3 regions of the Ferriphaselus amnicola genome follow, and region 2 is predicted to be linked to each of the others. Evidence: predicted binding sites of a transcription regulator. Region 2 holds the regulator's gene; each other region holds the start of a gene.

Region 1 (9,793 bases), 620 kb from region 2:
CAACACGCGCAACAGCTTGGCTTGGAACGAAGCGGAGATCTCGCCGATCTCGTCGAGGAACACCGTGCCGCCTTCGGCCTGCTCGAAACGTCCTTTGCGTTGCGCCACAGCGCCGGTGAATGCGCCTTTTTCGTGGCCGAACAATTCGCTTTCCAACAAGGTCTCGGGCAGCGCCGCACAGTTGAGTTTGACGAAACTGCCGCGTGCGCGCGGTGAGTTGTAATGGATGGCGTTGGCGATCAACTCTTTACCCGTGCCGGTCTCGCCGCGTATCAACACGGTGGTGTTCCACTTCGCCACTAGCCGCACTTGCTCGAAGATGCGCCGCATCGGCTGGGTGTGGCCGATGATGTTGTCGAAGCCGAACTGGCCACGCACGGTGCGGCGGAGCACATCGCGCTCTTCCACGATCTCTTGCTTCTCTTGTGCGACTTCGTGCGACAGGCGCACGCTCTGACCGATCAGGTTAGCGACCATCTCCAGAAAGCGCTGGTATTCGCTCAGTACCTTCGACACATTGGGCGACGGTTGAGCGGCGAGTACCCCAGCGACTTTCTTGCCGATACGAATCGGCACACCGACGAAGGAACCCATCGGGTTATAGATGCCAAGGCGCGACAGGAAACGCGGTTCGTCCATGATGCACTTGACCGCAATACTGTTGCCGGTTTTGAGGATGGTGCCGACGATGCCTTCGCCAGGCAGGTAACTGATCTCTTCGGTGACGGTGTCGGACACGCCATAAACCAGCGACACTTGTAGCTCGCCACTGGCGGCATCCATCAAGCTGACCATGCCGCGCTCAAAGGCCATGCCTTCGTGCAGCGCATGCAGCACGCCGTCCAGAGTCTCTTTGAAGTTGAGCGAGCGCGACAGAACCCGACTGACTTGATACAGCGTCTCAAGTTCAGAGCGGAGCAGATCCAGCTCCAGTTCTGACCATCCTTCTGTGCGGGCGTTAGACATGGCTCACCCCCTTGGCCAGAGGAAGTTGCACTCTCACCCGGCAACCTATGTGGACCGTGGGATCGATGTCGATCGTGCCACCGTGACGAGTCACCACTTCTTGCGCCATCGCCAAGCCTAATCCAAGATGCTGTTTAGAGGCACCTTTTGTGGTGAAGAAGGGTTGAAAGACGGTGTAGCGCAAAGACTCGGCAATGCCCGAGCCGCTGTCTTCCACCAATATCTCTACATAGTCAGATAATGGTGTGCAGGTGATACGCAATTCGCGTTGACTGCCGCGCCGTTCGTTCACTGCCTCGATGGCATTGAACACCAATTGTTTGAATAAGTTAGCCAACTGCGCAGAATGTCCCAGCACCACGGCAGGCTGCGCGCACGGTATCCAATCGACCACGATGCCTGCAACCAGCAAGTTGCTCGTGGCCAGTTTGAGTACATCAGACAGGATCTCATTGAGGCTGACCAACTGCTGCTGCGCAACGGCATGGTCGGGGATGCAGGCACGTAGCGTTTCTAAGGCCTCGCGGCTCTTCTTGATAGCCTCGTCCAGCGTACTGGTGGTTATATCGCCCGCTCCTGCAGGTGAGGATGTGGGCGAAAAGCGGCGCTCCAATAAATGAATGGCCGTACTCAACATATTCAGCGGCGTTTCCAGTTGATAGACCGCTCCCGCTAAGGTCTCACGTAAACCTTGAATGCGCTCTTGCTCAGCAAGCAGCGCGCGTACGCTGTTGATACGCAGAGCCTCTTGTTGCTGCTTCAGTTCGGTGATGTCCTGAACGGTAAGCAACATATAGTGGCGCCGCATCGGTTCGTAAAACGCATCTGCGCCTACATCTTGCTCCTCGAACCACGAAATCGCACAGGAGAACCAACGATCAGGTCGTCCCGAAATAGGAATACATACCTCGCGTGCGGCGATGTTGAGATGCTTGGCATACGCTTGATCGAACGCACTCCCCATTTGGGTGCGTAAGGCAGGCAACAAGCGCAAGACGGGTTCTTGCCCAAGGTCGCCGATCAGTTTCTTGTATTCCTGATTGTCCAGAACGACATGCTCGCGATCATCCAACAGCACGATGGCGACTTGTGCCGAATCCACCACCGATTCGATCAGCGTCTTTTGATTCTGTACCTGTCGCTCAAGGCGGTGTACTTCAGTCACATCGCGCTGCATCCCGAGGTAATGCGAAGTCAGCCCATCTTCGTTCACCACCGGCGTGATGGTGACATCGGCCAGATAGCGGCTGCCGTCTTTGCGCTTGTTCACCAGTAGGCCATTCCACGGCCGTTGCCGCTGAATTTGCGCCCAAAGTGTCTCGTACACCAACTGAGGGGTAACGCGGTAGGAGAGAATGGATTCGTTGTGGCCGACGATCTCATCCTGCCCATAGCCCGTGGTGCGAGCAAATGCGGCATTGGCATACAAGATGTTGGCGCGTGCATCGGTGATCGAGATCGCCAGCGCTGCTTGCTCCACGGCTTGGCGGAATAGGTGCGACGGCACTTCGCCTCCTGCGTCATGCGTCGCGGCGGGTGAGGGGTGGTCTGTCGGTGCTTGGGACATGGCGGTCACGTTTAATGCAGTCAACGTCTAGTCGAGCAATATCCGTGCCTATATTTTTTCGTTTTGCCTCAATGTCACGTACATCGCTAAGTTGTCGTATTTGCTACATCGTTGTGTGTCGCCAACCGACAACGACAATACTTTTCTGCGCCGCTCTGGTGCGTTGATGCACCAACTAGCTGATTTAGTGAGTTTCAGCTTGAGATGATTTCAGCTGGCATGGTGATTGCGATGAAGGGGACAGGAGATGATCGAAATGAGCGAATACCTGTTGTTACTACTTTCAACCGCACTGGTGAACAACGTAGTGCTGGTCAAATTCTTGGGGCTGTGCTCATTCATGGGCGTATCCAAGAAGATGGACGGTGCGCTGGGGATGGGCATGGCCACTACCTTTGTGTTGACCCTGACCACGGCGGTGACCTGGATGCTGGAACATTGGCTGCTGATGCCGCTGGGTATCCAATACCTGCGCATCCTTGCCTTTATTCTCACGATCGCGGCAGTCGTGCAGTTCACCGAAATGGTGATTCGTAAGTTCAGCCCCGGTTTGTATCAGGTGTTAGGTATTTATTTGCCACTCATCACGACTAATTGCGCGGTGTTGGGTATCGCGCTACTCAATGTGCAGGAAAAGAATGGGTTCATGCACAGTCTGCTGTACGGATTTGGCTCGGCGGTCGGTTTCACGTTGGTGATGTTGTTGTTCACGGGCTTGCGTATGCGGCTGGCCTTGGCACAAGTCCCGCCCACATTCAGCGGCGCACCGATAGGTTTTGTGGTGGCTGGGTTGCTGTCACTCGCGTTCATGGGGTTCGCCGGTTTGGCGGGCCATTAAGGGGAAGAGATGCTGCTTTCTGCCATTATCAGCCTGACGTCATTGGGGGTTGCGCTCGGCTTGTTGCTGGGGCTCGCGGCTCGTTATCTGAAAGTCGAAGGCAATCCGCTGATCGCCGAGATCGAACAGTTACTGCCCGGTGCGCAATGCGGCCAATGTGGATTTCCCGGTTGTTCCGGCGCAGCTCAGGCCTTGGCTGATGGTAGCGCGCCCGTTACCTTATGCCCGCCCGGTGGTCGCGCAGTGGTACAGGCGCTGGCGGCAAAGTTAGGCGTGGATGCTGATCTGTCGAGCGTTCAAGATAGCGTGCCGATGATGGCTGAGGTCAAGGAAGAGATTTGCATCGGTTGTACGCGTTGTTTCAAGGTGTGTCCGACGGATGCGATCATGGGCGCGGCTCAGCAGATCCATGTGGTCTTCCGTGAGGCGTGCACCGCCTGCGGCAAGTGTGAGGAAGTCTGTCCTACTGAGTCGATCAAACTACAACCGATACCGGTGACCTTGCAGTCTTGGTATTGGCACAAGCCGTTGACAGGGGGGGCAGCATGAAGATTTTCGGCCTGCGCGGTGGCGTTCATCCTGAAGGGCGCAAAGATATGTCGGTGCAGGGCAGCATCCGTACTCTGCCCTTGCCTAAGAAGCTGTATATCCCGCTGCAACAGCACATAGGTGCACCTGCGATTCCGCTGGTAAGCGTGGGTGATACGGTGTTGAAAGGTCAACTCATCGCATCGGCGCAGGGCACGGTCTCATGCTCCGTCCATGCGCCGACTTCGGGTACGATCTTGGCACTGGGTAATCATGCCGCCCCACATCCCTCGGGGCTACCAGTTCCAACCATCACGCTGGAGAGCGATGGCGCAGACCAGTGGATCGCTATCGAAACCGTGGAAGACCCGTTTGCACTTGCGCCCGAAGACATCGCTGAGCGTGTTGCTGCTGCAGGCATCGTTGGCTTGGGTGGAGCGACGTTCCCTGCGGCACTTAAACTCAATCTCAGCCGAAATAGCGGCGTTAAAACGCTCATCATCAACGGTGGCGAGTGCGAGCCATATCTGACGTGTGACGACCGCATCATGCGCGAACGTGCAGTGGAGATCGTTGAAGGTATCCGTCTCATCGCCAGCGCAGTCGCTGCCCAAGAGGTATTGGTTGGCATCGAAGACAACAAACCTGAAGCTATCGCCGCGATGCAAGCAGCCGCACAGGGTAGTGCAGTGAAGATCGCAGTGATGCCGAGCATGTATCCCATGGGGTCGGAAAAACAGATCATCCAAGTGCTCACGGGGCATGAGGTTCCAGCGGGCGGACGCCCAGCTGATATCGGCGTGCTGGTACACAACGTAGCCACGGCCTATGCCGTACAACAGGCGATCCGCTTGGGTAAGCCTTTGGTTTCGCGGATCGTGACGATCAGCGGCGGCGCGATCAAAGCAGCATGTAATGTCGAAGTGCTGATCGGCACCCCTGTGCAGGAGTTGATCGAATTCGCCGAGGGCTACACACAACCTGCCGCGCGCCTAGTATTAGGCGGCCCGATGATGGGGCAGCAGTTCACCCAGACCAGTGTGCCTGTCGTAAAAGGTACGAGCGGCGTGTTGGCACTGTTGGCCAGTGAGATCGGTCAGGCGGAAGCTTCGCCGTGCATACGTTGCTCGACCTGTGTGCGGGCGTGTCCGGTAGGGCTGTTACCGCTGGAGATGGCGGCGCATATCCGTGCGGCTGACTTGTCGGGTGCAGTGACGCTGGGTCTCAAAGACTGCATCTCTTGCGGCTCCTGTTCATACGTCTGTCCCGCACATATTCCGCTAGTGCATTACTTCAATTACGCCAAGGGCGACCTCGCTGCACAGGAGCGTGCCAAGCTGAAACAAGAAGCCACCAAGAAATTGGCTGAGGGTCGCAGCGAACGTATGGCTCGCATCGAGCGCGAACGTGCCGCAGCGGCGGCGAAGCGCAAAGCGGCTCGTGAGGCGAAAGAGCGAGCGGCCAAAGAAGCTGCGGCAAAAGCCGCCGAGGAGACTGTATGAACCCCATCGCTCACTCCCCGCATGCACATGCACCGGTATCCATCTCCAAAGTGATGGCGACGGTTTTACTGGCACTTTTGCCTGCCACGCTGTTCGGCTTCTGGCTGTACGGTTGGCCAGCCGTCGAGTTATGGGCGTTATCGCTGCTCGCGGCCATGCTAGGCGAAGCACTCATCGTACGTATGCAGGGACGTAAAGTTCGCCCAGTATTGATGGACGGCTCCGGCATCCTGACTGCGTGGCTGCTCGCCTTATCCTTGCCGCCTTATGCACCTTGGTGGATTGCTGTACTGGGCAGCCTGTTCGCGGTCATCATCGGCAAGCAGCTGTTTGGCGGGCTAGGGCAGAACGTGTTCAATCCGGCGATGGCAGCGCGCGTGATGTTGCTCATCTCGTTCCCGCTGGAGATGACCACGTGGACAGTGCCAAAGCTATCACCGGGATGGTTGGATAGTCTGCGCATCACGTTCCTGAGTCAGCCGCTGGATGGCATGGCCAGCGCTTCGGTACTCGGTCACGTGAAGACTGAGTTCTCCCGAGGTGTCGGATTGGATCAGGCGCTGGTCGGTTACTACGCTCCGCTGGATGCCCTGTGGGGAAGTCGCGTCGGCAGTCTGGGGGAGACGGCAGCGCTACTGCTGCTGGTGGGGGGCTTATTCCTCATCGCACGTCGCATCATCACCTGGCATGCCCCGGTCGCCATGTTGTTGGGCGTAGCCGTACCCGCGTTGTTGTTCAACCTGATCGATGGCAACCACTACGCTGGCCCTATGGTGCATCTGCTTTCTGGTGGCCTGATGTTGGGGGCATTCTTCATCATCACCGACCCCGTGACTTCGCCCAACACGGTGCTCGGACAAGCCCTCTTTGGCTTCGGTTGTGGACTGTTGACTTGGATCATTCGCACTTGGGGGGGCTACCCCGAGGGAGTCGCTTTTGCCGTGTTACTGATGAACGCGGCCACTCCGCTGATCGATCAGTACATCAAACCACGTATTTATGGTCGCGACAGCAAGGGCGTAGCGCTGCCGGTGAACAAGGGGTAACGAAATGGATAGGGATGCGTTACGTAGTACGTTGAGTTACCAGGGATTGTCGCTGGGCGGTGTGGCCTTGCTGACCACGCTGGCATTGGCATTCGCGTCAGGTGCGACCGAGGGTGACATTCGAGCCGCCGAAGCGCTCGATCTAAAGCAGTCGTTGGCCATCGTGTTGCCCGGACAATACGACAACGACATCGTCCAAGATACGCTGGTGTTGCCGACGGCGGAAGGTGAGGTGACTGCCTATCGCGCCCGACATGCTGGCAAGGTCGATGCCGTGGTCTATCGCGTGATCGGACATGGTTATGCGGGAGCGATCGTGTGTGTGATGGGCGTATCGCGCGAAGGCAAGATATTGGGGGTGCGAGTGCTCAAGCACAGCGAAACGCCGGGGCTGGGGGATAAGATCGAGCCAGCCAAAACGCGATGGATATTCGCTTTCGACGGTAAGTCGATGACCGATCCCGCAGCCGAGAAGTGGGCGGTGAAGAAAGACGGCGGCGTGTTCGACCAGTTCGCAGGTGCGACCATCACGCCGCGCGCAGTAGTCAAGGCCGTCAAAGGTGGACTGGTGTTCTTTGAGCAGAATCGTAATGCGCTACTGGATGAGACAGGAGGCCGACCATGAATGAAAAGTACGCCCGCATCACGCGCGATGGGCTGTGGGACAACAACGTCGTATTCGTCCAGATGTTGGCGTTATGTCCGACACTGGCCGTGACCAGCACCGTGACCAACGGTTTGGGTATGGGACTGGCGACGATGGTCGTACTGATCCTATCGAATATGATCATTTCATCCATACGGCATTGGGTCAGTACAGAAGTTCGCATCCCCGTGTACATCGTGCTGATCGCCACCTTGGTGACACTGGTGGATATGGGTTTGAATGCTTGGGCGCATGAGTTGTACAAAGTGCTTGGACTATTCATCGCCTTGATCGTGGTGAACTGCGCCATTCTCGGGCGTGCCGAAGCCTTTGCCTCCAAGTCAGGCGTAGCTGAATCTGCGTTAGACGGTTTGATGATGGGTTTGGGTTTCACTGCGGCCTTGGTCGTGATCGGTGGTGTGCGTGAAGTGTTGGGTAGTGGCACCCTGTTTGCCAATGCGCATCTGTTACTAGGGCCTGCATTTGCCTTCCTAGAAACAACCATCCTGCCTGACTACAAAGGTTTTTTGTTGATGATCCTGCCTCCCGGCGGGTTCATGGTCGTGGGGCTGCTACTGGCCGCAAAGCGCGTGATGGATCAGCGTCGTGCCGCACATGCTGAGCTGGCCGCTGCTGAAGCCACCGCGAATTAGGAGAGATCATGCAGATAGGCGTTGCATATTCCGAACCCTCGCAGCAACTGTGGTTGCGCATCGAAGTGGCAGACGATGCCACGGTGCAGCAGGCCATTGAACAGTCCGGCATCCTGCGCAAGTTCTCCGGCATCGACATCTCGACCTGCGCGGTCGGAATTTTTGGTAGAGTCGCCGAACTCGATGACGGACTCAAACCGGGTGACCGAATCGAGATATACCGAGCCATCACCGCCGATCCTGCCTCGGTGCCGCGACGTCGCGTAGCAGGTGAAGACGACGAATAAACATCAGGGAATGCCATGACTATCCACCAACTCTTGAGCCCAAGCTCGCCCCATCTCAACGCTACCGATAGCGTTGCAGTTGCCGCACAGATGTTGCTGTCGAATCGGCTGTCGGCCATACCGGTGGTCGATGAGACAGGACGTTACATCGGTATCTTCAGCATGAATCGGCTGTTGTCTTTGTTGCTGCCTAAAGCGGTACTGATTGAAGGGGGAGTGAGCGATCTATCGTTCATGTCCGATACGCTAGAACTGTTATGCGAACGGATGCAGCAGCATGGAGCGATGCCGGTCGGTGACGTAGTAGAAAAAAATGTGCGCGTGCTCTATCCAGACACGCCGCTGCTGGAAACTGTTTTGTTGCTGTATCGAGGTGAGAACGATATCCCCGTGGTTGATAAGGTAAGCGGTCAGTTATTGGGGATGGTCGTCGGCACCGATCTATTGACCCGTGTTTGCAAGAAGGTTCCAGCATGAACAGTGAAACTCACATCATCCATACCTTATTCGGCATGAATCCTATGTGGCTGGCTACGGCGATCTTCATTGCCACGTATGCCGTCATCATCAGTGAACGGATCAACCGCGCTATCGTTGCGTTGCTCGGCGGTGGGTTGATGATCCTGTGTGGCATCCTGACGCAGGAAGCTGCGATACACGGCATCGACTTCAATACCTTGGGCCTGTTGATCGGCATGATGGTGATCGTCTCGATCACCAAGAAAAGCGGCGTATTCCAATTCGTCGCTATCTGGATCGCCAAGAAGGTAGAGGCGAGGCCGGTCGGGATTCTGGTGATGATGTCACTGGTGACGGCGACGTTCTCCGCACTACTGGATAACGTGACCACGGTGCTGCTGGTGACGCCTGTGCTGCTGCTCATCACTGAAGAGTTGAAGATCAAGCCTTATCCATTCTTGTTCGCCGTCATCTTCATGTCCAACATCGGCGGTACGGCGACCCTGATCGGCGATCCACCCAACATCATGATCGGTTCCGCCGCTGGACTGACGTTCAATGACTTCTTGCTTCATCTGACCCCCATCATTCCACTGATCAGTTTGGCCACCTTGCTGCCGATCTGGTGGTACTGGCGTAAAGACATGGTCGCCTTGCCGGAAGATCGGGCGCGTGTGATGCGTTTCAACGAGATCGAGGCGATCACTGACTGGAAATTGTTGAAACAGGCTTCACTCGTATTCGCACTGGTCATCGCTGGTTTCATGTTGCACGGCGTGTTGCATATCGAGCCTGCCACGACCGCCATGTTCGGCGCGGCCACGTTGCTATTGTTAGAGAACTTCGGCAGCGACCCTGAGACACAAACCAAGCGCGTACACCACGCGCTGACGGAGGTTGAGTGGATCACGCTGTTCTTTTTCATCGGCCTGTTCATCGCCGTCTATGGCATCGAACAAGCGGGGCTGATCGCAGCGATGGCTCATGGATTGCTGAGTTTTACCGGCGGCGATCTGACAACTACCGCGCTATCCATTCTGTGGGGCTCAGCCATCGCTTCCGCATTCGTCGATAACATCCCATTCGTGGCCACGATGATCCCGCTGATCAAATCCATGGCACCCGCCATGGGCGGCGAACAAGCGATCATGCCGCTCTGGTGGGCCTTGTCATTGGGTGCCTGTCTGGGCGGAAACGGCACGCTGGTCGGCGCTTCAGCCAACTTAGTGGTGGCGGGTATCGCGGAACATGCGGGCGCGCCGATCCGATTCGCTACTTTCTTGAAGGTGGCGTTTCCCTTG
Region 2 (9,793 bases):
TTCTTGCCAATCGGATTTGCATTCCATGCAGAACCGGATTGGGTAGTGTAGTGCAGTGTCAACTCTTGATTCATGGACAGCTCGTAAGTTGCGCCGATCATGAATGCATTGTCACCATCAACACCTGCGCCAGCACCATTCTTACCGGAACGAATCGCAGCTTGAACAGTTGCATGACCTGGCAGAACGCCCAATTCAGCGGCAATGTTGAAGGAGCTTCTTGTAGCAATGCCAAGGTTGAAGTTGTTAGGATTGATAGCATCTGCACCGGCAGTACCGTAAGAAGCATACAAGCCTAGTGGCATACCAGCTACTTCACCTTGCATCTGCGCATCAATCACAGTTGCCTTTTCAGTTGCTGCGCCAGCCAGTGCACTTGCCTTACCGCTCCAATTTTGGATGCCGAAACCAGTTTCGAAACCAGCCACATCGACGATACCAGCAGCACGGATATAGGTGAATGGCAGGCCAACACCATTAGTACCACCAGCAACGCCGTTACCCACGTTGATGTAACGGGAGATATTCACGAAACCGTTCGGGTGCGCAACAACAGCTGCGGCACCAGTTGCGCCAGCCTCAGCAGCAACGTATTGACGCGCCGAGTAAGCCATGATGTGCTGACCACCCATACCGCCATTACCCATCAGACGATGGATGGAAGTAGCGCCAGTATTCAGCAGTTCAAACGCACCAGCTGCATCTTGACCGATGGAGTACAGCACCAGACCGCCACGGATGTCGCCAGTGATTTCAGGCAACATCAGAATCTTGCCGCTACCAGCGGAAGCAGCACCAGCGGTACCGAATTCGGACAGGAAACCAGCGAAGTCATTGATACGACCACCCCAGAACAATTGCATTTCGCCACCAGTACCTGGAACGAAGATATTTTGATTGGATGCAACCGCACCAGCAGCCTTGGATTGATCTTCATAGCCAGCAGTCACCAAAGCACCGAAGTTCAGGTTTGCCGGGATGGACAGATGTTCGCCTTCCACTTGAGCTTGAGAGATTTGGGTGTAACCCGATGCCTTGAACGAACGGCCAAAAGCATTCAACAAAGGAAAGTGTTGGAAGTGACATGCGGAACATGCTGCGCCAGTTTGGCGAGCGAATACTGGCAATGCGGATGCTTCTGGAGCAAACGCTGCAGCGGCCAGAACACCAGCCAGAGTCAGAGCTACTTTTTTCATAATTTCTCCTCGAGAAAAAGTTTATTTGGACAACCCACTTGGGATAACTGCGAAAACCCCTCTGCAGCTACGGAGCGCACCTTAACGATATGCATACAACCCTGTCAAAACTTTCGCCTTAAAGTGTTTCATTTTTGCAACAAAGCCACCCCCTAGGTAAATTGAGATCCAACCCGCTACCGCCAACCCAACAAAGTTACCCTAACCAACTTTCGCCACTTCGTTAACGAGATATCGTTAACTTCGGTCATTTCCCACAGCTCTAGTTTTACTAATTTCCTTTAAATACAAGGTGTCGCACAACTCAACAAAGACCGGCATAAGTTTTGCAATCTGTGTGAGTGCAACCAGTTCGGTTGCGCTCACAAGGAGAACATCATGAATCGCAATCAATCCGGCTTCACCCTGATCGAAATCGCTATCGTGCTAGTCATCATCGGCTTACTACTCGGCGGCGTGCTTAAAGGCGAAGAGCTCATCAGTAGCGCCAAGGTAAAGAATCTGGCGGGGGATTTTCGCAATACTCCACTCTTCATCTACAGCTATCAGGACAAATACCGCGCTCTGCCCGGCGACGATGCGGCGGCCAGCACACACCTAACCGGAGGAACAGCCGCCACCACGCCCACCAATTCAATAGGTAATGGCGTAATCAACGGCAACTGGAACAGCACAACAGTAACTGACGAGTCATATTTGTTCTGGCAGCACATTCGACTAGCCAATCTGGTTGCCGGAGCCACATCAACATCCGCCGCCGAATACCTCCCCACCAACGCTACGGGCGGCACGATTGGCATCCAAAGTGGCACAAGCACAGCCGCCAACTCACCGATCAAGGACGGCTCAAGCAATGCCATCCGTGGGAGTTACGTCATCTGCTCTAGCAATATTTCAGGTAAATACGTCAAACAACTGGATTTGCAGATCGACGATGGCAATACGGCGACCGGCGCAATGTTAGCCACGCCAACCAGCGGCTACGCCATCGGCAATGCAGCAACCGCTACGAATAGCGTGGAGGACACAACTAGCTACACCGTTTGCATGGGAGTCTGAACTGACCGAACTCCTCTCTCTGAATGGGAGAGGAATTTACTTGCCGCTGCGCAATAATTGCTCGGCCTCTGCCAAAGCAACCGTCTGACCCAATAGAACAAGCACATCACCAGCTCGCAACACCATATCGCCCGAAGGCCGACTGCCCAACACTCCATGACGACGAACGGCATTCACTTCAACCTCCAGCGCTTCCAGATTGATTTGCTCCAATGACATTCCCACAGCACTGTCCAGCACATCCAACAACACACTGTGCAAACGCAACTGCAAATCTTCATCCACATCATCCGTCTCACCGTCGGATGAACGCAAAAAACCATCGAATGCTCGATAGCTACGCGCCCGACTCTCGCGCAAGCGCCGCATCACACGATTCAGCGGCACACCAGACATCAGCAAGGCCTGCGTCGCCAACATCACGCTGCCTTCGTGTATTTCCGCCACCACCTCTGCCGCGCCAGCCCGCCTGAATACATCAATCTGACTTTCATCATGGGCACGCACCACCACCGGCAAACCTGGTCGCAGCTCTTGCGCCAAATGCAAAATCTTAAGCGCCGAAGGCTTATCGTTGTAACTCACGACCAGCGTTTTAGCGCGCATCAAGCCTGCTGCCAGCAGCGCTTCTCGCTTAGACGCATCACCAAACACCACTTCACCGCCTTCAGCATCGGCGCTGCGCACTCGACTGGAGTCAGTATCCAACGCAATAAAACGGATGCCTTCATCGCGCAAAAATTTAGCCAGCGTCTGACCGCTACGCCCATAGCCGCAAATGATCACATGTCCCTGTGAACTCATGCTACGCACCGCAATTTGATGCATCTGCATGGCGCTATACATCCAAGCATCTGGCGACAGACGACGCACAATGCGGTCAGCATACATAAGCAGGAATGGCGCAATCAGCATGGACAGCAACATCGCCGCCAAGACGATCTGCCCCACCCATTCGCTCATCAAGTGTGCGTTAGCTGCATCCGTGAGCAACACAAAACCAAATTCACCAGCTTGCGCCAAGCCCAAACCGGTATGCAATGCCACCCCCCAGCCTACCCCAAAAATGCGAGCCAAACCTGCCACGATCACCGCTTTGAATATCAGCAAGGCCAACAACACCAAGAGTATCCAGCCAATATCCGAAATCATCTCGCGCACGTTCAGCATCATGCCTATGGTGATGAAGAACAAACCCATCAACACATCACGGAATGGGCGAATATCCTCTTCAACCTGCAAGCGATACTCAGTCTCCGCAATCAAGATGCCCGCAACGAATGCCCCCAGTGCCATCGACAACCCAGCCAGATCGGTCAGGTAGGCCAATCCCAACGTGATGAGCAACACGTTGAGCATGAACAACTCAGGGGACTTTTGACGTGCAACCACATGAAACCACGGACGCATCAGTCGCTGACCGAATAATAGTAGCGCCGACAGCGCCAGCGCCCCCTTGATCAAGGCCGCCACTAATGTATAGGTCAAATCACCGCTCGCGCTCGCCAGCGCTGGGATGACAATCAGCAGCGGCACAACTGCCAAATCTTGAAACAGCAACACGCCCATAATCTGCTGCCCGAATGGCGCATTCAGCTCTGCGCGCTCAGCCAGCATCTTGCTTACGATGGCGGTCGAAGACATCGCCAACACCCCTCCCAGCGCCACGCCGGTACGCCAATCCAATCCAAACAGCACCGCCACCCCAAGCACTACCGAGAGTGTGACTATGACTTGCGCGCTACCCAGACCGAATACGATGCGGCGCATCGCACGAAGTTTTGCCAGACTGAATTCCAGCCCGATACTGAACATCAAAAACACCACACCAAACTCAGCCAGATGTCGAGCCTGCGGGGCATCAGCAACCCATCCCAGCGCATGCGGACCAATCAAAATACCGACCGCGATGTAACCCAATACCACCGGCAAATGAAGTACGCGACACAGCACGACCACCATGACAGCGACCGCCAACAACACCAATACGACTTGCAATCCATGATCCATGCCCCGATGATGCCGGAATTACGGGATATTTTCAAAACTTCACCACTAAAAACCCCCGCTGCTATAATTCCCCACCATGAACCCTCCGCTTTCCGCCGCACCGCACGCTCTTACTCTCGCGCGCGAAGTGCTCCAAATCGAAGCTGCCGCAGTGCAAGCACTCTCCGAGCGCCTAGATGAGAATTTCGTCAGTGCGGTAAACACCATTCTCGGCTGCCATGGGCGCGTCATCGTCAGCGGCATGGGCAAGAGCGGCCATATCGCGCGCAAGATCGCAGCGACACTCTCCAGCACGGGTACACCAGCTTACTTTGTGCATCCGGGCGAGGCCAGCCATGGCGATCTAGGCATGATCACCTCGCAGGATGTTTTCATCGCACTATCCTACTCAGGCGAAAGTTCCGAGCTGCAAACCATCATTCCGGTTATCAAACGACAAGGTGCCAAGCTCATCAGCTTGACCGGCAATCCACGATCCAGCCTAGCGTTAGCCGCCGATGTACATCTAGATGGCGCCATCACCAAAGAAGCCTGCCCGATGGGTCTTGCACCAACGGCGAGTACCACGGCCGCATTGGCTTTGGGCGACGCGCTGGCGGTCGTGCTACTCGATGCCAAGGGCTTCGGTAAAGAAGACTTCGCCCGATCTCACCCCGGCGGCAGCTTGGGGCGGCGCTTGCTCACCCACGTCCGCGACATCATGCACACGGACGCACAAATTCCTGCGGTTGGCGAAGCCGCCACATTAGCCGATGCTGTATTGGAGATGTCACGTAAAGGCTTAGGCATGACCGCCATCGTAGATGGACAACAACACGTCCTCGGCATCTACACCGACGGTGATCTGCGCCGCACTCTGGAAAAGCAATTCGACTTCAAGGCCACACCCATCGCCAGCGTGATGTCGCACAATCCGCGCAGCATTCACCCAGACGACTTAGCGGTCGCCGCAGTGGAACTGATGGAGCGCCACAACATCAGCCAGATGCTCGTAGTGAACACAGACAATGTACTGGTTGGTGCACTCAACATGCACGATCTACTGAAAGCGAAAGTCATCTGATGTCCATAGCAATCGCCAAACAGATCCGTCTCATCGCCTTTGACATTGACGGCATCATGACTGACGGCGGCCTCTATCTATCGGACTCCGGTGAGGAGTTCAAGCGCTTCAACTCGCTCGATGGCCACGGCTTGAAAATGCTAAAAACTTCCGGCGTCGAGCTGGCCATCATCACCGGGCGCACCTCGCATTGCGTCGAACTGCGCGCCAAAAATCTCGGCATCACCAACGTCTATCAAGGCGTACATGACAAACGCGCCGCCATTAAAACACTGCTGGCCGAATTGAATATTGCGCCTGAGCATGCCGCGTTCATGGGCGATGACGTGGTCGATCTACCCGCCATGCGCCACGTCGGATTAGCGATCAGCGTTCCCGCCGCGCCCCAGATCGTGCAGAGTCACGCTCAATACGTCACGCAACGCCAAGCAGGGCACGGCGCAGTACGCGAAGTCTGCGAATGGCTAATGTCAGCGCAAGGCACGCTGGACGCACAACTCGCCCCCTACCTCGCATGATCGAAAAACTGCGCAACTGGTTGCCGCTACTGCCTCTGCTTCTGGTATTGGCTGGCACCTACTGGCTGGACCAGCAAGTGGGGCCACTGCTCGCCCAAGCCGACAGCAGCAAGCGGCACGATCCCGATTTCATCGTCAATAACTTCCGAGCCACCGCACTGGACGAACAAGGCAAGCCTCATCATCGCATCAACGCCCACGAGATGAGACATTACCCCGATGATGACTCGCTGCATCTAGAGCAGCCCGAGATCATCGCCCTTACACCTAATCGCCCGACACTACACACCACCGCTCAAACTGGCACGACTTTCCATCGCGACGAAACCATCTTGCGTGGCGATGTGCGCATCGTGCGCGCTGCTAGCACAGCCGCCAGTGAGCGCGTCTTCACCACCACGTATCTGCGAGCTCTGCCGAGCGAAGACTACGCGGAGACCGACCGCCCCGTCACCATGCGCGATGCTCACAATCTCGTGAGTGCCATCGGCATGACCTTAGATAACAAGACGCAGACCATCAAGCTGCTGTCACACGTAAGAAGCGAACATGTTGCTGCGAATTGATGCTCTCTTGCTCTGCCTCCTACTACTTGGCGCATCGTCGGCTTGGGCGGAGCGTGCTGATCGCAACCAACCGATGTATTTGGATGCCAACACCGTCAACATTGACGATGCGAAGCAGATCAGCATCTTTGAAGGCAACGTCAGACTCATCCAAGGCACGCTAATGATCACGGGCGACAAGATCGTAGTCACAGAAACCGCCGCTGGTGACAAGCATGGCACCGTCACAGGCAAACCCGCTCAGTTCAGACAGAAGCGCGAAGGCGTGGATGAAATCATCGAAGGTAACGGACAGCGCATCGAGTACGACACGCAGAATGAATTCCTAGAACTCTTCGGCGAAGCCAGCATGAAGCGCAGTAACGACGAAGTTCATGGCGATCACATCACCTATGACTCCAAGACCGAGATATTCCATGTGGACAGCTCGCGAACTCCGAATTCCGGCCAGCGAGGCCGAGTTCGCGCAGTCATTCAGCCTAGGAACGAGAGCATCCCAGCCCCCACGGATCCAGTGTCCATCCGGCCTTCGACCAGTTTAGGTAAGCCATGAGTGAATTGCGCACCACCTCGCTGAGGAAGCAGTACCGCGCCCGCACTGTGGTGCAAGACGTATCTCTATCCGTGCACAGCGGCGAAGTGGTCGGCCTGCTCGGCCCTAACGGTGCAGGAAAAACCACCAGCTTCTATATGATCGTAGGCTTGGTTGCAGCAGATGGCGGAGACATCTACATCGACCAGCACAAGATCACTCATGCGCCCATTCATCGCCGTGCCCAATTAGGACTAGGCTATCTGCCACAAGAGGCCTCGATTTTCCGTCGCTTGACGGTGGCCGAAAACATTCGCGCCGTACTGGAGTTGCGCGGACTCCCTCTCGCCCAACAGGAATCGACGCTAGAAACCTTGCTAGACGAGTTACATATCAGCCACATACGCGACAATCCCGCCATGAGTCTCTCTGGAGGCGAACGACGGCGCTGCGAGATCGCACGCGCGCTGGCCACCGATCCGCGTTTTATTCTGCTGGATGAACCCTTTGCCGGCGTTGACCCCATCGCCGTGCTAGATATCCAGAAGATCATCCGTTTTCTCAAAGAACGCGGCATCGGTGTGCTGATTACCGACCATAACGTGCGGGAAACCTTGGGCATCTGCGACCGCGCCTACATCATCAACGCTGGCGCAGTGATGGCGGAAGGCAAGCCCGAGGAAATCATCTATAATGAAGCCGTGAGGAAAGTGTATCTCGGCGAGCACTTCAAACTATAAAAGTGACGCCCACCTAATAATCGTTGGCATGAAAGCATCACTACAACTCAGGCAATCCCAGCAACTGACGCTCACACCGCAGTTGCAGCAATCTATCCGCTTACTGCAACTCTCTACCTTGGAGATCAATCAGGAAACTGCGCGACTGCTGGATGAGAATCCGTTCTTGGAGCGCGAGGAAGACGAGATCACCTCGTTTGCCACGAGTACGGCAAGCACCACCTCCACCAGCCCCGAGCAGCCTGAAAGAGAATCATCCAAGGCCGAGGAAGACTGGAGCGAGCTGTCTTATAGCCCTAGCTCAGCCAGCTCTGATGACGAAGATGACCACTATCCCGAGACAGCCGCCAGCTCCCCAAGTCTGCGCGAGCATCTCCTGACCCAACTCAGCCTCAGCCAACTCGACCACCATGACCGCCAACTGATTGCACTGCTAATTGACGCGCTAGATGATGGCGGCTTTCTGGCACAGTCATTGGAAGACATCTTCGAGATGCTACCGGAAGAGTTAGATGTCACGCTAGATGATCTAGAAACTGCACTCGTCCAGTTGCAACATCTAGATGAGCCTGGCATCGCGGCACGCGATTTATCTGAGTGTTTGTCCTTGCAGCTGCGCGCCCTGCCAGCCACCACCCCGAGTCGGCAACTAGCGATACAACTCACGGACAAGCATCTCGATCTCCTGGCTGCTCACGACTACACCCGCCTCAAACGGCTGCTACACTGTGACGAAGATGGTCTGCGTGCGGCTCAAGCCCTCATTCTGCAACTCAATCCGCGCCCAGCCGCGCGTTACGAGCAACGGGTCAGCGATTACGTCGTGCCCGACGTCATCGTCGAGCGCCAGCGTGGTCGCTGGGCGGCCCGCCTCAACCCAGAAGCTATGCCACGTTTACGCGTGAACCAACTTTACGCCAACATCATGCAGCGCCGTGATGAGCAAAGTTCGCAACAGATGACTGGGCAGTTACAGGAAGCACGTTGGTACATCAAGAATCTGCAACAGCGCTTCGACACCATCTTGCGCGTATCGCAAGCCATCGTGGAGCGGCAGCGTATGTTCCTTGAGCATGGCGAAGTCGCCATGCGCCCGCTCGTGCTGCGCGAGATCGCTGAACAGCTTGAATTACACGAATCGACCATTTCACGAGTCACCACACAGAAGTTCATGCTAACTCCACGTGGTATCTTTGAACTCAAATATTTTTTCGGCAGCGGCGTCTCCACCGACAGCGGCGGGGCATGTTCCTCCACCGCCATCCGCGCCTTAATCAAGCAACTGGTCTCTCAGGAAGATGCTCATCATCCGCTGAGCGACAGCCGTTTGGCAGAAATCCTCGTGTCGCAGGGCATACAAGTCGCTCGGCGCACTGTGGCAAAATACCGGGAATCGCTAAATATCCTCCCGGTCAATCTTCGTAAATCACTCTAACAAAGGAGCAACCATGAACCTCAACCTCAGCGGACATCATCTAGACATCACTCCCGCCATTCGTGAGCATGTGGTCAGCAAACTGGGCAAGATCAAGAAACACTTCGACAACGTGCTGGATGTCACCGTAATCCTATCGGTGGACAAGCTCGAACAAAAGGCAGAAGCCACCGTCCATATCAGCGGCAAAACAATCTTCGTGGAATGCCAAGATGCCAACCTGTACGTCGCCATCGACGAGCTGATCGAGAAGTTGGATCGCCAAGTGTTGAAGCACAAGGAAAAGAACACCGCGCGTCGTCATGACGACTCCGGCAAGATCGTTGAAGCAGAATAACCTTTAGTGGGCGGTCTAATGGCCGCCCTTTTTCATGGGAACAAACCATGGGTTTAATTAGTAACCTCCTGCCGCCCGAAAATGTCATGGTGGATGCCGAATCCACCAGCAAGAAGCGTGTGTTCGAACGAGTCGGCATCTTATTTGAGAACACTCGCAACATCGGGCGCAGTCAGGTATTCGACAGTCTGTTCGCGCGCGAGAAACTCGGCTCGACCGGGCTGGGGCAAGGCGTTGCCATTCCACATGGCCGCGTCAAGGGACTGCGCGATCCAATCGCCTGTTTCATCCGAACCACCACCCCGATCCCCTTCGATTCACCGGATGGGCTGCCGGT
Region 3 (9,793 bases), 400 kb from region 2:
GTTGCAGCAAGAAGGTGGTGGTAGCGTTAGCTGCATCCTTCACTTCGTCTTGCGTCGTGCCGCCTGCATACATACGGAACTGGCCGTCCGCTGGAGTATCCAGCACTTCGGTCGGGTCGCTCAGCATGGTGTGTGCAACGCCCATCTCGTCCAGCATGCGATGGATGACGCGGTAGTTACCCAAGTAAGTCTCGAAACCGGGAACGATGTTGATCTTGCCGTTCTTGCCGGGCACCTTGTCTTCCATGGTGTTCAGCGTGAAGTAACGCATCACTCCCTCGAACATATTGTCCCAACCCGTAACATGCGAACCCACGAACGATGGTGTGTGAGCAAACGGAGTTGGAAAATCTTCAGGGATGTTGCCCGCCTTCTTGGTGTTACGGATGAAGGCGTTCAAGTCATCACCGATCACTTCGGCCATACAGGTGGTGGAGACCGCGATCATTTCTGGCTTGTAGATCGCCTTGGCATTTTCCAGACCATCGATCATGTTCTTCTGACCACCGAACACAGCTGCGTCTTCAGTCATCGAGTCGGAAACGCACGAGATAGGCTCGCGGAAGTGACGGTTGAAGTAGGTACGGAAGTAAGCCACACAGCCCTGCGAACCGTGCACATACGGCATAGTCTTTTCAAAGCCCAGCGCGCACAGTACCGCGCCCAGAGGTTGGCAGGCCTTGGCCGGATTCACGGTCAACGCTTCACGCTTGAAGTTCAACTCACGATATTCCATCGTGGTCGTCCACTCGAAGGTGTCCTGAACCTTGGCAGATTCATGGCGCTCTTCGAACTGGTCTTGTTTGTTACCTATGGATTCCTTGTATTCGTCCTGACGGAACAATGGATAACAAGGCTTGATGTCGTCAACTTGTTGCATATCTATCTCCTTAGCCGCACTGCTCATATGCAGATGCCGGCATAGTTTGATGATGGGCGACACGAGGTCGCCCCCATGTTGCTTACGCTGCTTCTTTCAACGCTTCCGGCTCAGCTTTTTTCAACCACGGTGCGGTGATCTTGCTCCAGCACGGATTGTTCAAAGTCATGTCCATATCGCGGGCGAAGATGGCAAAGCCGTCATAACCGTGGTACGGGCCGGAATAATCCCAGCTGTGCATCTGGCGGAAAGGAACGCCCATCTTTTGGAAGATGAACTTTTCCTTGATGCCGGAGCCGACCAGGTCGGGCTTGACCTTCTTCACGAACTCTTCGAATTCGAAGCCGGTGACATCGTCATACAGCAAGGTTGCATTGCCCATGTCTTTGATGGTGCGGTCGTAGTCGTCGTTGTGACCGAACTCGTAACCGGTACCGACCACTTCCATACCCAAGTCTTCGTAAGCACCGATGACGTGACGCGGACGCAGACCACCCACGTACAACATGACGCGCTTGCCTTGCAAACGTGGCTTGTACTTGTCGATCACGGCTTGCATCAAAGGTTGATACTTGGCGATGACGCGCTCGGCACCTTCTTTGATCTTGTCGTCGAACAGTGCAGCGATGGCACGCAGCGATTCAGCGACTTTGGTGGGGCCGAAGAAGTTGTATTCCATCCAAGGGATGTTGTACTTCTCTTCCATGTGGCGCGCGATATAGTTCATCGAACGGTAGCAGTGGATCAGGTTGACCTTGACGTAAGGTGTCTTCTCCATCTCAGCGATGGTGCCGTCGCCGGACCATTGCGCAACCACGCGCAGACCCATCTCTTCCAACAAGATACGAGAAGACCATGCGTCGCCGCCGATGTTGTAGTCGCCGATGACAGCTACGTCATACGGTGTACCTTCGAATGGCTTGCCTTCGCGACGTGGCAAGACCCAATCACGGATCGCGTCGTTAGCGATGTGGTGACCAAGAGATTGCGACACACCACGGAAACCTTCGCAGCGCACTGGAACGACAGGCTTGTCGATCTCTTTGGCCGCTTTCTTGGAAACCGCTTCGATATCGTCACCGATTAGACCGATCGGGCACTCGGATTGCACGGAGATACCCTTGTTCAGCGGGAACAGTAGTTCGATCTCGCCGATCAGTTTGGCGAGCTTCTTGTCGCCGCCAAACACGATGTCCTTTTCCTGGAAGTCGGAAGTGAAGTTCATCGTGCCGAATGTGTTCACGCCAGTGGTACCGACGTAGTAGTTACGGCGACCGGCGCGGGAATACTGACCGCAGCCGACCGGGCCGTGTGAAATGTGGATCATGTCCTTGATCGGGCCCCACACCACGCCCTTAGAACCAGCGTATGCGCAACCGCGAATGGTCATCACACCCGGCAACGATTTGCGATTGGAGGTGATGCACTTCTTGGACTGTTCGATAGATTGATCGTTGACGGCGAGGTGTTTTTCGCGGTCTTTTCTTGCTTTCTCTGGATAAACCTCAAGCACTTCTTGAATCAGCGCTTCGGTTTCTTCGCGTGTCAGTGTTGTCATTTCATTCTCCTTTAATGACCCACCAATATGTGGAGTCCGTCAGGGTTTGAGTGGGTCAGGTACGCGGATTAACCGCATACCCAACGTCATTTACAGACTTATCGAGCGGCCTTGCGGCCAACCCGACCACCTCTATCAAGCTGCGACAGCGGCTTTACCGATGATGCTTTCGTCTTCTGCTTCCATGATGCCGAATTCCATCAACAAGGCTTCCAGCTCGTCCATGGTGATCGGAGTCGGAATAACGAACTTCTTGTTATCCACGATCTTGCGAGCCAGAGCACGATATTCGTCAGCTTGCTTGTGTGTTGGATCGTATTCAATCACGGTCATACGACGAATTTCAGCGTGTTGCACAGCGTTAGCACGTGGGATGAAGTGAATCATCTGTGTGCCCAGTTGTTCGGCCAGCGCCATGATCAGTTCGTCTTCGCGGTCAGTGTTACGGCTGTTACAGATCAGGCCAGCCAGACGCACGCCACCGGAGTTCGCATACTTCACGATGCCCTTGGCGATGTTGTTCGCCGCGTACATCGCCATCATTTCGCCGGAGCAAACGATGTAGATCTCTTGCGCCTTGTTTTCGCGAATCGGCATCGCGAAACCACCGCACACCACGTCGCCCAGCACGTCATAGAACACGAAGTCGAGTTCGTCGTCATACGCGCCTTCTTCTTCCAGGAAGTTAATCGCAGTGATCACACCACGACCAGCACAACCCACGCCAGGCTCTGGACCACCAGATTCAACGCACTTGATGCCGCCGTAACCAACCGACAACACGTCTTCCAATTCCAGATCCTCAACAGAACCCGCTTCAGCAGCCAGTTCCATCACGGAGTTTTGAGCCTTCGAGTGCAGAATCAAACGAGTTGAGTCAGCTTTCGGATCGCAGCCAACGATCATTACTTTCTTGCCAGATTCGGCCAGAGCAGCTACCAAGTTTTGAGTGGTAGTCGATTTACCGATACCGCCCTTCCCGTAAATTGCGCATTGACGCAGAGCCATGTTAGTCTCCTGAGAGTTTCAAAATGAAGGTGCGATTGAAAAAACTGTCGCTCGCACTCTTAACATCGCAAACACTGTGCCACCTACACAAAAAAACACTAACCCTTTGTATTTAATTGATTCAACCACCAACATAAAGCCACACTAACAGCAGTGGAACATAACAAATCCCCCGCCTTTGTAGGAGTGGCGACAACGCCCTGCCCTACTCTGCCACGCAGCTCGCGGCTCCCCATCAATCGTTGCAACCTACCCGCCACTATCCTTGGCAGCCTGAGCTTCCAGCATGACCCCGCCCCGCTGTACCTTGATGGCGTTGCGGAGTTTCATCACGGCCTGTTTGGCTTGCTAGATAAATTGCCCGATGCACGAGAGCGCGCCCACGCATTTAACTTGCACATGAATGCGGCCTTCTGGTTGGAGCAGCCCGAGCAAGCTGGCTACTCCGCGCTGACTACGACTAGCCGTCAGAAGGCTGACTACCTACGTTTGATGCGCGGTTGGAGTTTTGATGCAGATGGGCGGGAAGGTGCTGCCTTAAAGGGCTGGGTGGAGTCACGCTTTGGGCTGTTGCCACGCCATCACGGCGGCGTGATACGCGACTTTTCTGGGGATGCTTACCGCGGCTATCTGGAAATGCGTGCCGCTGCGCTATATGGAACCAACAGCCTAGAATCCCAGCTCGACCTACTTTACAGTTATTGCCAGTACGAGCTAGCTCGCCAATATCCCAGCCAGCATCACCTCACCCTGTATCGGGGCGTGAACCGGATGGATGAGCATGAAACCTTACTGACTCTGGATAAAAAACGGCGCGTGGTCCTCTTGAATAGTCTTAACTCATTCACCGCCAACCGCGAACGTGCCGATGAATTCGGCGACCATCTGCTCACCACACGCGTGCCTCTATCAAAAGTTTTCTGTTATACGAAATTACTGCCGGGGATGTTGCAGGGAGAAGATGAGTACACGGTGATCGGCGGACTGTATGAGGTGAGTATTGCGGCGTATTGATTACGCCGCAGTTATCCGAGCGTCTACATTAACTCTTGGCGCTCGCAACAGGCCTTCGAGAAACCACTAGCTTGGCTGTCATCACCTGCACGACCTCACCTACTTGATTGTGCGTCTTGTTGCGAATGGTCACAATGCCGAGCTCGGAACGAGAGCGTGATGCCGACACACTTAACACTTCACTTTCAACACTCAGAACATCCCCGGGGCGTGTGGGAATGGGCCAACTGATTTCGCAACCGGCTCCGATGATACCGCCTGCAAAGCGCGCGCTGCTGGTCACGATTAAGCGCATGGTGATGGCGGCGGTATGCCAGCCGCTGGCGGCAAGCCCGCCAAACAACGTGTCCCGGGCAGCGTGATCATCAAGGTGAAAAGGTTGCGGGTCGAACTGACTGGCAAATGCTTTGATTTGAGCTTCGTCCACGGTGTAGTTGGCGCTGCCGAATTTTTGGCCGACTTGAATATCGTCCAGATAAAGCAGGTCACCGTCATTTCCTTCCATCATGGAACTTTCCTCTGAAATATTGAATCTCGTTTCGAGATGTCTTGATATTGGTGCGCGCCACTTCAAGATTCCGAGGGCGCGCGCTTAGTTGAACCTCTACTTAATGCGCAGCATCCAAGAAGGTGTCTACCTGAGATACAAACAAGTCATTGTATTGGAACAACGCACCATGACCGGAGTTTGGATAAAGGCTCAACTGTGCATTTTGAAAGTGCTTGAATAACTCGAACGACATGCTGGTTGGTGCCATAACGTCATTGCTACCATTCACCAGCAAAACGGGTTGCTTTACCTTTTCAAGTGCTGCCAGATTACTCGGCATTCTTCCCCAAGTGACAATCGCCGTGGCTTGCGCATTGGTTGTGGCTTCTGAGGTTGGTTTCTCTGCATCCACAGTGTGATTGCTTATTCTTTACAGGAATTCGGTGGCGGCAGCTTGTCCTTCACTTGTTTCTGTAAAGAATAAAAATACCTTGGGATGTGTTTTTGCTTCGCCCGCTTTTTTGAATGCTTCTTCCATCACTACCGGTAATTCCTTGCCGCCTTCGCTTGTGTAACCTTGCGGTGCGGTGCCAACCAAAATGGCTTTTCTCACTAGGTCGGGGCGATCAAGCAATACTTGCTGACCGATACTGCCGCCCATGGAAAATCCGAGAATGTCGACTTTCTTCAGCTTTAAAGCATCAATAAATTTCTCTGCATTTTTTGCCATTGCCGGAATGTTATCCGGGGCAGTGCCTTCCGTAGCCCCCACGCCCGCATTGTCAAAAATGTAAAGCTGACGTTTGTTTGCAAGGCGATTGATCAGCGCAGAGTCCCAGTCATCCATCGTCCCGGTGAAATGTTGAAACAGCACAAGTGCCGGTTTGCCATTTGATTCGCCCAGTGTGCGGTAAGCATATTTGCTACCCTCAACTGACAGGTAATGATTTGGGGTCGTGGTGTAATCAATATTTCCTGCCAATGCGCTTTGGTTAATTGCTAGCGCGGCAACCATCGACAGCAAAATATTTTTTAGGTGAGATTTTTTACTTATGTTCATGTGATTCTCCATTGTGGGTATGAGTTTGTTTTAAATTTTTGAGAGCCGCGAAGCCTTAGCCTGCCTGCCCCAAATATGCGCCAGCCGATAGCCCCTGCTTCACGCCGCGACTCAAATCATCCGCCAGCACTTCGACTTGTCCGGCTTCCAGCGCAGATAGCGTTTGACGCGCCACATCCAGCGGGGCGGCCTTGGGCACATCCACGCCGCTGGCCATGTCGGTGTCCATAAAGCCCACATGCACGCCTACCACTTGGGTGCCCTGCGCACTTAACTCATTGCGCAGGCCGTTGGTGAGTGACCATGCGGCGGACTTGGATGCGCTGTAGGTGGCCGCAGCTGGGATGTTGAGCCAGCTCAATACCGACAGCACGTTGACGATGGCACCGCCACCGTTGGCTTTCAAAATTGGGGCAAAAGCCTTGCTCATCATCAGCGGGCCGAAGAAGTTGGTCTCCAATTCGGCGCGTGCGACATCAGCACTGTCTGCTGCGAGGAATGCGGTGTTGCGGTAAATGCCTGCGTTGTTAATCAGCAGCGTCAGGTCTGTGCAGCGTACGGCGGCTGCGGCAATGTCGGATGCGTTGGTTATGTCCAGCTTGATGGGGGTTACGCCGCTGAGGGTGATGCTGCCAGGATCGCGCGCAGCAGCGTAGATTTTGGCTGCACCCGCTTGCAGCAGTGCGTTGACAAAGGCCTGACCCAGGCCACGGTTAGCCCCGGTAACGAGGACAACAGCATTTTTGATTTGCATAGTTACTCTCCTTGTTTGGTTAAATGCTTACTTGAGGCCGAAAGATTTCCTGAGGCTTTGATCGACGGGGCCTGCGGGCATGAAGCGGCGCAGTTTGCTCAATAGCGAAGCCTGTCCCTTCGGGGTATGACGCATACGCCAGCAGCCGAGCGCTGCGCTGACGATGGTGTCTGCAACCCCATCCGGTTCGGGGGCGCTGCCAACGTTCTTGGCAACTCCGCGCGAAACGCTGTCGCGATCAGTGTCATATGCGGAGATTTTGTTGGCCGCTTGGGGCGAATTGGTGTCGAGGTTGCTCTTCGTGAAGCCGGGTTCAACGAGCGACACGCGGACTCCAAACTGGCGTACTTCGTGATCCAGCGTCTCCGACATTCCCTCAACGGCATGCTTGGCGGACGAATACAGTCCCATATAGGGGGCGGGCAAGAAACCCAGCACCGAACTTACATTGATGATTCTGCCGGAGCGTTGCGCGCGCATGTGCGGAAGCACTGCTTGGCTGGTGCGCAGGATGCCGAACACGTTGGTGTCGAACATCCACTTGGCTTCGTCAATCGATGTTTCCTCCGCCGCGCCAAGCATGGCGACTCCTGCATTGTTGACGAGCACGTCGATGCGTTTTGCCTTATCGATAACAGATTGGATTCCGCGTTTGACGGAGTCGTTGTCGCTCACATCCATCTCGACGAGTTGTACGCCCGGCAACGGAGAGGCTTTGGAAATATTGCGCACCGTACCGAACACTTGGTAGCCGCGCTCGGCGAATTTTTTGGCTGTTACACGGCCAATTCCCGATGACACTCCGGTAACAACGATTACTTTTGATTCTGGCATGACAGTTCCTTTCAAAAAATGAAAAATAAAAACGACTACTTGCTTACGATGTAACGGGTGGTGATGTCGGCAATGAGCATCTCATCGGTGCCGGTGATGATGGTGTGCACGGTATTCAGTTCACTCCCGTTTTTGATGAACTTGGATAAAGCTCTCAGTACGCCATCCCGCTGGTTTCCAACGATGTCCGCGTTGATGCTAATGCCCGTCAGAAATCCCTCCACAGCGGTCGTGGACTCATCTTCGCCATGCGCGAGCAACGTCGCACACGCATCAGCGAACCACAGTATTGCGCCGTGGTTTACAACACCATCGAGATTGAGAATGCCCGCCCGTACCGGCATTTCCGCCAGTACGTGTTCGGAAGAATGTTCTGTAATGGTGTATTCAATTTCGCCTTGAAATTTCATGGCAATTCCCTTCATTAGTTATTGAGTGCGACCTTGACGGCCACTGATAAGTCAACGCCCTCCGACTGTTTAAGTGCCAGTGAGTCTCCCCCTCCAATGCCGGAAGATATTCCTGAAATCAGTGCATCCCAAATATCGTTCTTGTTCATTTCATATCGCCTTGTGGGGTATATCGTCTGTCGTTAAAGTGCTACTATCGAATCGAAAGTCATGTAGATATCGAATTGATAGTCATGTTACTATCGAATTGATACTTTGTCACTACTAAAATAGTATTAACTATGAAAAATATTCTCGAAGAACCCTGTCCAATCGCGCGAAGCCTTGATTCCATTGGTGATACATGGAGCATATTGATTCTCCGGGATGCACATAACGGCCTCACTCGCTTTGACCAATTCCGAAAAAATTTGGGCATTGCACCCACGATCCTGACTCGGCGGCTAGCAACATTGACGGAGGAAGGATTGCTGGAAAAACGGCTCTACTCAGAGCGCCCGCCGCGTGAGGAGTATCTGCTGACGGCTGCGGGTCGAGATTTTCTGCCGGTGCTCTTCATGATTGGTACGTGGGGACGCCAATATCGTGGCGGAGGTAAATTGGTGCGCTTCCTAGATGCAGAAACAGGGACAGAAATTAAAGCTGTGGCAGTAGATGAAGTTACGGGTGCAAAGATTGGAACGCGCCCGATACGCATTGTGGAGCCGGATGGCGATTGAACATAACCGTCGAATTCAGCGATTACCTGCTCACCACACAAGTGCCCTTGTCAAAATTGTTCTGCTACACGAGCTTGCTGCCGGGGATGTTGCAGGGAGAAGATGAGTACACGGTGATCGGCGGACTGTATGAGGTGGAGATCGCCGCATACTGACCAACACAGCGAGATTCAACGTGGGCTTACTAGGCTCCGCTGCACCAGATGCCTCACTGGCGGCTTACCCTTGCCCTTCCAGCACCACGAACGCCACGACGGTTTCGCGTTCGTCGCTGATACTCAGGTGGTTGCGGACAGCACCTCGCTGCTGAAGATAAACGTTCAGCTCATCATCAAAGGCAAATCCTGGCTTGCCTAACTCATCATGGATGATACTAATGCTTTGTAAGGTGACCGGCTGGCGCAAGCCCAAGCCAGTGGCCTTGGCGAAAGCCTCCTTGGCAGCGAATCGTTTTGCAAGGAAACGAGCGGGATACGCATGAGCCGAGTACTCCGGCAGTTCGTGCGCACTCAAGATGCGCTCAGCGAACGCAATGCCGTGCCGCTCAATGGCAGCCTCGATGCGCGCAACGGCGACGATGTCGGTACCGATACCGAGGATCACGGAACCAGCAGCGCTTTCATTTTCTTCACCGCCGCATCCAGACCGATGAACACGGCTTCGGCGATGATGGCGTGGCCGATGTTGAGCTCAGCAATGTGTGGAATGGCTACGATGGGCTGGACGTTGTGATAGTTGAGCCCGTGACCTGCGTTGACCTGCAAGCCGAGTGCGTGGCCGTGGGCAGCGGCTTGGCGGATGCGCGCCAACTCATACTCGCGCTCGGGTACGCTGTCGGCATCGGCATACTTGCCGGTGTGGATCTCGACCACCGGCGCGCCTGCTGCACGGGCGGCATTGAGCTGTTGCTCATCTGGGTCGATGAACAGGGAAACGCGGATACCGGCGGCCGTGCATAGTGCAGTGGCGACGCGTACCGCATCAAAATGGCGAATCACATCCAGCCCACCTTCGGTGGTCAGCTCTTCACGGCGCTCCGGTACTAGGCAGATGTCGTGTGGCCTGA

The links. Region 2 encodes sigma-54, which starts transcription at its own class of promoters, with help from an activator protein. Its sites were predicted from a motif close to TGGCACNNTTCCTGCT; they were not measured.
Region 1: a site for sigma-54 is predicted at 2,568-2,583, ahead of nifL (nitrogen fixation negative regulator NifL). Genes of this name have one in related genera too.
Region 3: a site for sigma-54 is predicted at 3,513-3,528, ahead of nifH (nitrogenase iron protein). Genes of this name have one in related genera too.

What each region holds. Positions count from the first base shown of each region.
Region 1 covers NZ_AP018738.1:1,204,451-1,214,243, reverse strand. Annotated here, with positions in the region: gene nifA (nif-specific transcriptional activator NifA) at 1-966, opposite strand, end outside; gene nifL (nitrogen fixation negative regulator NifL) at 959-2,533, opposite strand; gene rsxA (electron transport complex subunit RsxA) at 2,790-3,371, shown strand; gene OYT1_RS05835 (RnfABCDGE type electron transport complex subunit B) at 3,381-3,920, shown strand; gene rsxC (electron transport complex subunit RsxC) at 3,917-5,401, shown strand; gene OYT1_RS05825 (RnfABCDGE type electron transport complex subunit D) at 5,398-6,447, shown strand; gene rsxG (electron transport complex subunit RsxG) at 6,452-7,072, shown strand; gene OYT1_RS05815 (electron transport complex subunit E) at 7,069-7,746, shown strand; gene OYT1_RS05810 (RnfH family protein) at 7,755-8,033, shown strand; gene OYT1_RS05805 (CBS domain-containing protein) at 8,049-8,510, shown strand; gene OYT1_RS05800 (ArsB/NhaD family transporter) at 8,507-9,793, shown strand, end outside.
Region 2 covers NZ_AP018738.1:584,088-593,880, reverse strand. Annotated here, with positions in the region: gene OYT1_RS02825 (hypothetical protein) at 1-1,196, opposite strand, end outside; gene OYT1_RS02820 (prepilin-type N-terminal cleavage/methylation domain-containing protein) at 1,575-2,255, shown strand; gene OYT1_RS02815 (monovalent cation:proton antiporter family protein) at 2,292-4,265, opposite strand; gene OYT1_RS02810 (KpsF/GutQ family sugar-phosphate isomerase) at 4,342-5,328, shown strand; gene OYT1_RS02805 (KdsC family phosphatase) at 5,328-5,846, shown strand; gene lptC (LPS export ABC transporter periplasmic protein LptC) at 5,789-6,412, shown strand; gene lptA (lipopolysaccharide transport periplasmic protein LptA) at 6,396-6,965, shown strand; gene lptB (LPS export ABC transporter ATP-binding protein) at 6,962-7,684, shown strand; gene OYT1_RS02785 (RNA polymerase factor sigma-54) at 7,713-9,119, shown strand; gene hpf (ribosome hibernation-promoting factor, HPF/YfiA family) at 9,133-9,456, shown strand; gene OYT1_RS02775 (PTS sugar transporter subunit IIA) at 9,504-9,793, shown strand, end outside.
Region 3 covers NZ_AP018738.1:988,409-998,201, reverse strand. Annotated here, with positions in the region: gene nifK (nitrogenase molybdenum-iron protein subunit beta) at 1-880, opposite strand, end outside; gene nifD (nitrogenase molybdenum-iron protein alpha chain) at 963-2,438, opposite strand; gene nifH (nitrogenase iron protein) at 2,574-3,446, opposite strand; gene OYT1_RS04730 (NAD(+)--dinitrogen-reductase ADP-D-ribosyltransferase) at 3,600-4,460, shown strand; gene OYT1_RS04725 (MaoC family dehydratase) at 4,489-4,968, opposite strand; gene OYT1_RS04720 (alpha/beta fold hydrolase) at 5,069-5,362, opposite strand; gene OYT1_RS04715 (alpha/beta fold hydrolase) at 5,381-6,010, opposite strand; gene OYT1_RS04710 (SDR family oxidoreductase) at 6,066-6,764, opposite strand; gene OYT1_RS04705 (oxidoreductase) at 6,792-7,598, opposite strand; gene OYT1_RS04700 (PaaI family thioesterase) at 7,634-8,008, opposite strand; gene OYT1_RS13980 (hypothetical protein) at 8,023-8,157, opposite strand; gene OYT1_RS04695 (winged helix-turn-helix transcriptional regulator) at 8,290-8,727, shown strand; gene OYT1_RS04690 (NAD(+)--dinitrogen-reductase ADP-D-ribosyltransferase) at 8,724-8,882, shown strand; gene acpS (holo-ACP synthase) at 8,947-9,330, opposite strand; gene pdxJ (pyridoxine 5'-phosphate synthase) at 9,327-9,793, opposite strand, start outside.